3 regions of the Rhizobium sp. X9 genome follow, and region 3 is predicted to be linked to each of the others. Evidence: riboswitches for the same ligand, from Rfam matches in the RefSeq annotation. Region 3 holds a riboswitch; each other region holds the start of a gene.
What was found. A riboswitch is a leader RNA that binds a small molecule or an ion and turns the genes downstream of it on or off. The one in region 3 is predicted to bind cobalamin.
Positions count from the first base shown of each region.

Region 1 (3,270 bases), 100 kb from region 3:
TTTCGAGGTTGCGGATCGCATCCATATTCACCGGCTGGGCAAGCGCCTGTGCGTCATCAATCCGAAGGATTACACCATGTCCGACGCCGTTGCCTTCATGACCGGCGCCAAGGAAGCGCCAAAGGAAACGCTTGCCGCATGACGCTGAAGCTTGAGACGATCGTCGAAGACGTTCTTCGGCGGGCAGAGGGCCAATCCCGTTTCATCATCGCCATTGCCGGTCCCCCTGGGGCCGGCAAATCCACGCTGGCGGATGCGCTCTGCGACGCTCTGCTGGCGCGGAGCGAAACGGCTGCCGTCCTGCCGATGGATGGCTTTCATATGGACAATGGCATTCTCGAAGAGCGGGGGCTGCTGCCGCGAAAGGGCGCTCCCGAAACCTTCGATGTGCGTGGTTTCCTCGATATCGTCTCCGCCGTCCGCAAGGGCGGACAGGAGGTGCTTGTTCCGGTTTTTGACCGTTCCCGCGAAATTGCCATCGCCTCCGCCCGTGCTGTCCCGCCAGAGACACGCTTTGTCCTTGCCGAAGGCAATTATCTCCTGCTGAATGAAGCGCCCTGGACCACGCTTTCCGACAGCTTTGACCTCACCATCTTCGTTGGCCCGTCCGTCGCGGTGCTTGAAGAGAGGCTGCGGAACAGATGGCAGGGTTACGGTCTCGATGCGGCTGCGATCCACGCCAAACTTTTTGAGAACGATCTTCCCAACGGAAAAAGGGTAATCGAGAACACTCGCCCCGCCGATATTCGCATCGATATCTGGGAATAGATTAACGCTTTTCCCGTCTTGAGCGGCAACTCCATTTATCGTTAAGCCTTTGTTGACTCTGTGTTGAATCTTTTTGATCCACAGGGTGGGGCTTTTCCATGTCTATTTATTGACGAGAAAATTTCCTCATATACTATATGTGGTGTTCGAGGTTCTTCCGATTCGCAAGCGTCGGGAGCTAAGACGGGAATTCGGTGCGTAACGCCATTAATGGCGGAGCAAGGCCGAAACTGCCCCCGCAACTGTAAGCGGTGAGCATCGTTCCGATTTGGGTCACTGGAGCCGAAAGCTCCGGGAAGGCCGGAATAGATGTTGTGACCCGCAAGTCAGGAGACCTGCCTTGAGCGCAAACGTCCACGGGCGGGGTGTCCGGAGGAAGGTGTTGACGCAAATGATTTGCGTGCGCCCTTTTCTGCCCCCTCCAGAACAAGCTTCGGGGTGAAGTCATGCCAGTGCATTTTTTTGAGTTCCTGCGCTCGTCGGCGTAGAGAATGATTTTCCACGGCTAAAGGCCGTGCCCGCCACCTGAATGACAGAACCATCGCCAACCGATTGCGATCGCAATCGGCAATGTTGAGCCGTGTGCAAAAGCGGCTTCGAAAGAGGAAATCATGACCGTCACCGTTTACAGCAAGCCCGCCTGCGTCCAATGCACCGCCACCTATCGCGCACTCGACCGCATTGGCGTGAGCTACGAGATCATCGATATCTCCGAAGATGCGGATGCGCTCGATCATGTTCGCGGCCTTGGTTACATGCAGGTTCCGGTGGTCGTCGCCGGCGAGCGCCACTGGGCGGGTTTCCGTCCAGATATGATCGGCTCGATCAGCTGAGGCGGCGGGCGATGGGGCTGATCGTCTATTATTCCAGCCGGTCTGAAAACACGCATCGCTTCCTTCAGAAACTGGGACGACGATTGTTTCGCCTGCCGCTGGGTGCCGAGGAGGAGGTGCCGCATGTGTCGGAACCCTATGTACTCGTCACCCCCACCTATGGGGGCGGCGGCACGAAAGGGGCCGTGCCGAAACCGGTGATCCGGTTCTTGAACGAGCCTTCCAACCGAAACCTCATTCGCGGCGTCATTGCGGCGGGAAACACGAATTTTGGCGCAGCTTTCGCATCCGCCGGAGATATCGTCTCGCGCAAATGCGCGGTGCCGTTTCTCTATCGCTTCGAGCTTCTCGGCACGGAGGAAGATGTCGCCAATGTCAAACATGGATTGGAACGATTTTGGACACGCTGACCTCGAGCGCGCTGCGCAAGGACGCCAAACAGCCGGTAGCCGCAAGCCAGAAACCGGTCGATACTGGGCTGGACTACCACGCGCTGAACGCGATGCTGAACCTCTATGACGCGGATGGAAAAATCCAGCTCGACAAGGACCGCCTTGCGGCGAGGCAATATTTCCTCCAGCACGTCAACCAGAATACCGTCTTTTTCCATAACCTCAGGGAAAAGCTCGATTATCTGGTGACCGAAGGATATTACGAGCAGGAGGTGCTGGACCAGTATTCCTTCAATTTCGTTCGTGACCTCTACGATGAAGCCTATGCCCGGAAATTCCGCTTTCCGACCTTTCTCGGCGCCTTCAAATATTACACCTCCTATACGCTGAAGACCTTCGACGGAAAACGCTATCTGGAGCGTTACGAGGATCGCGTCTGCATGGTGGCGCTGGCTCTGGCGCGCGGCGATGAGCAGCTTGCCCGCGATCTGGTCGACGAGATTATTTCGGGCCGCTTCCAGCCGGCAACGCCGACCTTTCTCAACGCCGGCAAGAAAAGCCGTGGTGAGCTGGTCTCGTGTTTTCTGCTGCGTGTAGAAGACAATATGGAGAGCATAGGCCGCTCCATCAATTCGGCCCTGCAGCTTTCCAAGCGCGGCGGCGGCGTGGCGCTGTCCTTGACCAATATTCGCGAATTCGGAGCGCCGATCAAGCAGATCGAAAACCAGTCTTCCGGCGTCATTCCTGTCATGAAGCTGCTGGAGGATAGTTTTTCCTATGCCAACCAGCTTGGCGCGCGACAGGGTGCCGGCGCGGTCTATCTGCATGCCCACCATCCGGATATCATGCGTTTCCTTGATACGAAACGCGAAAACGCCGACGAAAAAATCCGCATCAAGACCCTGTCGCTCGGCGTGGTGATCCCCGACATTACCTTCGAACTCGCCCGCAACAACGAGGATATGTATCTGTTCTCGCCCTATGATGTGGAGCGGGTCTATGGCGTGCCGCTGACCGAGATTTCGGTCACCGAAAAATATCATGAAATGGTCGCCGACAGCCGCATCCGCAAGAAGAAGATCAAGGCGCGTGAGTTCTTCCAGGTCATCGCCGAAATCCAGTTTGAAAGCGGTTATCCCTACATCATGTTCGAGGATACGGTGAACCGCGCCAATCCGATCGCCGGTCGTATCAGCATGAGCAATCTCTGCTCGGAGATTCTTCAGGTCAGCGAAGCGAGCGAGTTCAACGCCGATCTGTCCTATAGCCATATGGGC
Region 1 covers NZ_CP071311.1:2,893,839-2,897,108, forward strand. The annotation lists gene JZY08_RS13880 (ATP-binding cassette domain-containing protein) at 1-142, shown strand, start outside; gene JZY08_RS13885 (nucleoside triphosphate hydrolase) at 139-768, shown strand; cobalamin riboswitch at 901-1,126, shown strand; gene nrdH (glutaredoxin-like protein NrdH) at 1,380-1,601, shown strand; gene nrdI (class Ib ribonucleoside-diphosphate reductase assembly flavoprotein NrdI) at 1,613-2,011, shown strand; gene nrdE (class 1b ribonucleoside-diphosphate reductase subunit alpha) at 1,999-3,270, shown strand, end outside.
Region 1: another riboswitch for cobalamin. It lies ahead of nrdH (glutaredoxin-like protein NrdH); the one in region 3 lies ahead of JZY08_RS13425 (DUF1636 family protein).

Region 2 (3,270 bases), 1.3 Mb from region 3:
CAGCCCATGGCTTTTGCAAATCTCATGCAGCGTATCGACATCGCTGACCATCATATGCGCCACATTGAAGGGCGCTGCCTTATGGGTGGGCTGCAATGTCAGGTGCAGCTCGGCATTGCCCTGTTTCAGGATCATGAAACCGACGGGATTGCCGTTTTCGAAGGTCTTTTCGAAACCCAGCACGCCGACATAAAAATCACGGGCTTTTTCGATATTCTTGACAGGAAGCATTGCGGCGATCCGGCCGAACCGGATGCCGTGATCGGCGATGGTATTCATCGCGGAACCTCGGATCTGGGAGAAACGGGAAGCGGTGCGGGCGGTGCCGGAGCGCTGGCGTTTTTTCCTATTTGAATTTGCAGGACGGTGCCTGCGGCCCTAGGATCATAATCACGGTGGTGGCGGATGCAAATGGAATATCTGCGTCGCGCCGTCCCGATCCAGACTATCGACAGGCCCGGGAGGCAGCATGCGCAGTTCCATCGAAATCTTCAACATCCGCACCCGGCAGATGCGGGTGGTGTGGCAGACATCCGAGCTGTTCGAGGCGCCGAACTGGTCGCCGGACGGCAGATATCTGCTGTTGAACGCCGAAGGGCTGCTCTATCGCCTGTCTCTTGCCGGTGATGCTGCGCCGGAGAAAGTCGATACCGGCTTTGCCACGCTCTGCAACAACGACCACGGCATTTCGCCTGATGGTTCGCTCTATGCCATTTCAGACAAGGTGGAATTCGGCAAGAGCGCCATCTACCTTTTGCCATCGACGGGCGGCACGCCGCGGCTGATGACAAGGAACCTTCCGTCCTATTGGCACGGCTGGTCGCCGGATGGGAAAAGCTTTGCTTATTGCGGCATTCGCGATCAGGTTTTCGACATCTATGCCATGGATATAGCCAGCGGTGTTGAAACGCGCCTTACCCATGGTGAGGGCCGTAATGACGGGCCGGATTATTCGCCGGATGGCGGGTGGATCTATTTCAATTCCAGCCGCACCGGGTTGATGCAGATCTGGCGCGTGCGGGTGGATGGCTCCAGCGTCGAGCGCATCACTGACAGCGCTTATGGCGACTGGTTCCCGCACCCGTCCCCCAGGGGTGACAAGGTGGTCTTCGTCTCCTACGACGCCGATGTCTTCGACCACCCGCGCGATCTTGATGTGCGCGTGCGGCTGATGGACATGGATGGCGGCAATGTGGAGACGCTGTTCGAGCTGTTTGGCGGGCAGGGAACGATGAATTCACCCAATTGGTCACCGGATGGGGATGAGTTTGCGTATGTGCGTTATTTCCCCGTGGAGTGATGCGGTAAAGGAGGACCCGTCATTCCGGCCTTGAGCCGGAATCCAGTAGACGCGCGTCTGCGCGGTGAAAAGACTCGTCTCAGCCCAAGGACTTGGGCTGGCTGGATTCCGGCTCAAGGCCGGAATGACGGAGGTGTAGGGGGCTCGCCATGGTCACATTGCCGCATCGCTCTGCAATATGCTTGTATTCGCAAGCTTTCTTGCCCATAGGTTCTTGCGTCAGGTGCCCGCAATTTGCGGCGGGAGAATCGGGAATCCGGTGCGAAACCGGAACGTGCCCAGCGCTGTGAGGCGGATGCCCTTTTTCTGATGCCACTGAAGCAATTCGGGAAGGCGAAAGCGGGCGGATGAAGCCGAGTCAGAAGACCGGCCTGACAGGATAGACTGGCTGCGTGGACGGCGGCAGGTTGTTGAAGGGCGTGTCGTGCGTTTGGAAACCGGAGCCGGTTTTTATGGCGGCGCGCCAGCATTGTTGGGGATAGACGATGCCGACCGATCCGCTCGCGACCAGTTCACTCGATGCCAATGCGTCCGATCATGCGCTTTCGCCCGCTCGCCCGTTTTCGGAGGAGGAGCGCGAGGCGATCTACCGCGTCATTGAAACCCGCCGCGATGTGCGCGACCAGTTCCTGCCCGATCCGCTGCCGGATGATGTGGTGGAGCGTTTGCTGAAGGCGGCGCATTCCGCCCCCTCGGTCGGCTTCATGCAGCCGTGGAATTTCACGCTTGTGACCGACGGCGCGGTCAGACAGGCGGCCTGGGTGGCGTTCCGCCGCGCCAATGAGGAGGCGGCGGCGATGTTTGAAGGCGAGCAGCAGGCGCTTTATAGCAGCCTGAAGCTCGAGGGCATCCGCAAGGCGCCGCTCAGCATCTGTGTCACTTGCGATCCGACGCGTGGCGGCAAGGTGGTGCTGGGCCGCACCCACAATCCGCGCACGGATGTCTATTCGACCGTCTGCGCCATCCAGAACCTCTGGCTGGCGGCCCGCGCCGAAGGCATCGGCGTCGGCTGGGTCAGCATTTTCCACGACAGCGACATTCGCGCCATTCTGGAAATCCCCGACCATATCGAAATCGTCGCCTGGCTCTGCCTCGGCCGCGTCGATGAGCTTTACACCGAACCGGAACTGGCGGTGAAGGGCTGGCGTCAGCGCGTGCCGCTGGAGGAACTGGTGTTTCGCAACCGGTGGGGCGGGCGGTAGAGGGAGGCTGGGGCTCGCTTGTGAGAGGCAAAGCGTTGCCGCCTGTTTCTTCTCCCCGTCGGGGAGAAGAAACAAGCTGCACGCGCTCGCTCCATAACTGACCGCCCTAAGGGGGAGGCCCCACAGCACGCTATTGCTGCGGCTGTATACCCTTCAGCGCGGGGTTCTTCAGGTCGATCCGCCCAGTTTGATCGGGCAGGAATTTCGGGCCGATGACGCGGACCTTGCTGTCGTTCGGGTCGTAGTCGCGTTCAGGAACCGGTTGCTCCGGCGGCTTTGCGGCCTGCTGCTGCTCTGCGGGTTTCTGAGCCTTGTCGCCTTGCGGTGATGGGATGGTGGTGATGCCGGAATAGGGTTTTTCGGCTTCCGGCCGGGCTGCCTCTTCCTGCTTCTGCATCTCGTCGTGATAGGCGGCCATGTTGCAGGCGCAGCCCGGTGCCTTTGCCGAGGCATTTTTATAGGCAAAGGCGGTTGGCAGGTCCTTGTAGGGTTTTCCGGTTTCGGCAGACACCATGTCGGCGGTTTCCTGATCCGTCATGGAGTGGAAATAAAGCTCCGTCTCTGTTCCCGGACACATTTTCTGGCATTGCTCCGCCTGGGCGCGAAAATCAAGCGGCGAGGCATTGGCGGCAATGGGGAAAAACGAGCCGTCGCAGGTGCGCACGCAGAGGGTTCTAAGCCCACCTTCCCCGGCGGAGCCGGGATAGGGCGAAAGCCCGGCCTGTCCCGGCTGATTTTCCTGCTGGCGAAAGGCATCGGGGTAGCGGG
Region 2 covers NZ_CP071311.1:1,465,032-1,468,301, reverse strand. The annotation lists gene JZY08_RS07220 (glyoxalase superfamily protein) at 1-279, opposite strand, end outside; gene JZY08_RS07215 (TolB family protein) at 470-1,300, shown strand; cobalamin riboswitch at 1,505-1,690, shown strand; gene bluB (5,6-dimethylbenzimidazole synthase) at 1,786-2,502, shown strand; gene JZY08_RS07205 (DUF2865 domain-containing protein) at 2,633-3,270, opposite strand, start outside.
Region 2: another riboswitch for cobalamin. It lies ahead of bluB (5,6-dimethylbenzimidazole synthase); the one in region 3 lies ahead of JZY08_RS13425 (DUF1636 family protein).

Region 3 (3,270 bases):
GAAGCCCTTTATCATCGCGGCATCGTCGGGGTCGAGAACGGTTCTTGTACCCACGAGGCTGGCGATGACCCCGCCTCTGTCTATATCGCCGATCAGGATGACGGGAGCATCGGCCGCGCGGGCAAAGCCCATATTGGCGATGTCGTTGGCGCGCAGGTTGATTTCGGATGCGCTGCCCGCCCCTTCCACCAGCACCAGATCGGCCCGTTGTTTCAGGTGCTCGAAGCTTTCCAGCACGCGCGGCAGCAGCCCGGCCTTCATGTGCTGGTAATCGGCGGCTTTGGCATTGCCGACAATTTTACCCTGCACCACCACCTGCGCGCCGGTTTCGCTCTGCGGCTTCAAAAGCACCGGGTTCATGTGAACCGACAGCGGAACGCCCGCTGCACGCGCCTGCAGCGCCTGCGCGCGGCCTATCTCGCCGCCATCGGCGGTGACCGCGGCATTGTTCGACATGTTCTGCGGCTTGAACGGCATGACGGACAGGCCGCGTTTGACGAAGGCACGGGCAAGGCCGGCCACCATCAGCGATTTGCCGACATCCGAGCCGGTTCCCTGAAACATCAGCACGCGTGCAGTCATGTCAGAATTCTATCCCTGCCTGCGCCTTCACACCCGCCTTGAAGTGATGTTTGATAAGGGTCATTTCGGTCACCATGTCGGCGGCGTCGATCAACGGTTGCTTGGCGTTGCGGCCGGTGACGATGACGTGCAGATCGGGCCGGCGGTTGGAAAGGGTTTCGACGACTTCTTCCAGCGGCAGGTAATCGTAACGCAGCGCGATATTCAACTCGTCGAGGATCAGGAGGCCGATCGTTTCGTCAGCCATCAGGACCTTGGCTTCTTCCCAGGCCTTTGCGGCTGCCATGACATCGCGTTTCAGGTCCTGCGTGTCCCAGGTAAACCCCTCGCCCATGGTGCGCCAAGCCACTTTGTCACCGAAGAGCGTCAGTGCCTGCTGTTCACCCGTCGACCACGCTCCCTTGATGAATTGCACCACGCCCACCCTGCGTCCGGTGCCGAGCATGCGCAAAGCAAGGCCGAAAGCCGCCGTGGACTTGCCTTTTCCGGGGCCGGTATTGATCATCAGCAGACCTTTTTCGATGGTCTTTTCCGCGACTTCGGCATCCTGAACCGTCTTGCGGTTCACCATTTTCTGCCGGTGGCGTTCGGCTGCGCTGTCGCTGATGTCGCGTGTCATCGCGTTTTCCTTCTCGTCCAGCGGCGCGGGGCCGGATGCCCCTGCCTTTCGGAGCGGCGACTATACCCAATTTGCCGCACCCGGCAATGCGGCCAGCCAACGGGCCGCGGCATTGACCCCCACGCCCGTTCAGCCTAAGGGTAAGGGACTGACGGTCTTTTCCCGGCAACGGGAAAAGCTAAGAGGGAACACGGTTCCGCCCTGACAGGGGTCATTCCGTGGCTGCCCCCGCAACTGTAAGCGGCAAGCCCGCACCGTAAAGCCACTGAACCTCTAAAGATGGTTCGGGAAGGCGGTGCCCGGGTGTTTTAAAGCCGCAAGCCAGGAGACCTGCCGTTTCAGGAAAAACGTCTGCCGGGCGGGGTGCTCCGGTCAGTCGGTCAGATCGAACAGCCGGCTCTGCGCTTTTCCGCATGCCGTTTTCGACATCCGCACCCCGATGAGTTTTTAAAGGCGCGGAAAGCGAAACGGTTTGGATATTACAGCGGTCTCTTCATGTGCGAATTCGGAGGCGGAAGGCGAAAACGCCTCCGGCGTCGTCGTTTTTGTCTGCCGCAGCTGTCGCGATGAAACCGATCCCAATGCGGAGCCGCGACCCGGTGCACGTCTTGCGGATGCCGTCATGGCAACAGCGCAGGAATCCGGCATTGTCGTCCGTTCCGTCAATTGTCTTGCCAATTGCAAACGCGGCCTCAGCGCCGTGCTTCGCGGCGGCGGCGGCTGGTCCTATGTCTTTGGCGGGCTGACGCCCGACGACGCGGAAGACCTGCTGACCGGCGCGCGCATGCTGGCCGCCTCCGCCGATGGCCTGATGCCCTGGCGCGGCCGCCCCGATACGTTGAAGCGCGGCATGGTGGCGCGCATTCCCCCATTCGATTTTACCGAGGAGAGATCATGAGCACCCTTCTGGACCGCGTTCCCTGCACCATCGTCACCGGCTTTCTGGGGGCCGGAAAAACCACGCTGCTGCGCGGTCTTCTCGAAAAGCTTGATGGCAAGCGACTGGCCATCATCGTCAATGAATTCGGTGATATCGGCATCGATGGCGAAATCCTCAAAGGCTGCGGCATTGAGAGCTGCCCGGAGGAAAACATCGTCGAACTGGCCAATGGCTGCATCTGCTGCACGGTCGCGGATGATTTCCAGCCGGCCATTGAACAGATCCTCAGTCGCCAGCCGAAGGTGGAACATATCCTCATCGAGACCTCGGGCCTCGCCCTGCCGAAGCCCCTGGTGCAGGCGTTCCAGTGGCCGGCCATCAAGAGCCGCGTAACAGTGGATGCCGTGGTGGCTGTCGTGGATGGTGCCGCCCTTGCCGAGGGCCAGGTGGCACATGACATGGAAGCACTTGCCGCCCAGCGGGCGAATGACGAAGCGCTCGATCACGACGATCCGGTCGAAGAGGTTTTTGAGGATCAGGTCGCCTGCGCCGATCTCATCGTCCTCACCAAGGCCGATCTCCTTGGTCACGCCGGTCTGGAAAAGGCGAAGGCTCATATTCTCGAGCATCTGCCGCGGGCTGCGAAGATCGTCGTCGCCTCGAATGGTGCAATCGACCCCGCCGTTCTGATCGGCCTCGGCCTTGCGGTGGAGGAAGATATCGAAAACCGCCGCACCCATCATGATGGCGAGCTTGACCACGAACACGACGATTTCGACAGCTTCGTCATCGATCTGCCCGCCGTGACCGATCCGGAAGCACTGGCCACCCGTATCGCGGAAACTGCTGCTGCGGAAAACGTTCTTCGCATCAAGGGTTTCGTTGAAGTTTCCGCCAAGCCGATGCGCCTGCAGGTGCAGGCCGTCGGCAGCCGTGTCAACCATTATTACGATCGGCCATGGGCAGCCGGTGAGGAGCGCCGCAGCCGCCTCGTCGTCATCGGCCAGAAGGGCCTCAACCGCGAAAAGATCGAACAGATGCTGGCCGCCTGACATAAAGCACGTCCGGTTTAAACGGGACGTGCTCTCTAGTTTTTGCGCATCATCCGGACGCAAAACCGCACCGCACTTTTACTGGAAATGCCTTAGATGCATATTCTCGCCACCACATCCTCGTCTCTGGACGATCT
Region 3 covers NZ_CP071311.1:2,790,939-2,794,208, reverse strand. The annotation lists gene JZY08_RS13435 (cobyric acid synthase) at 1-582, opposite strand, end outside; gene cobO (cob(I)yrinic acid a,c-diamide adenosyltransferase) at 584-1,201, opposite strand; cobalamin riboswitch at 1,337-1,554, shown strand; gene JZY08_RS13425 (DUF1636 family protein) at 1,674-2,099, shown strand; gene cobW (cobalamin biosynthesis protein CobW) at 2,096-3,133, shown strand; gene cobN (cobaltochelatase subunit CobN) at 3,230-3,270, shown strand, end outside.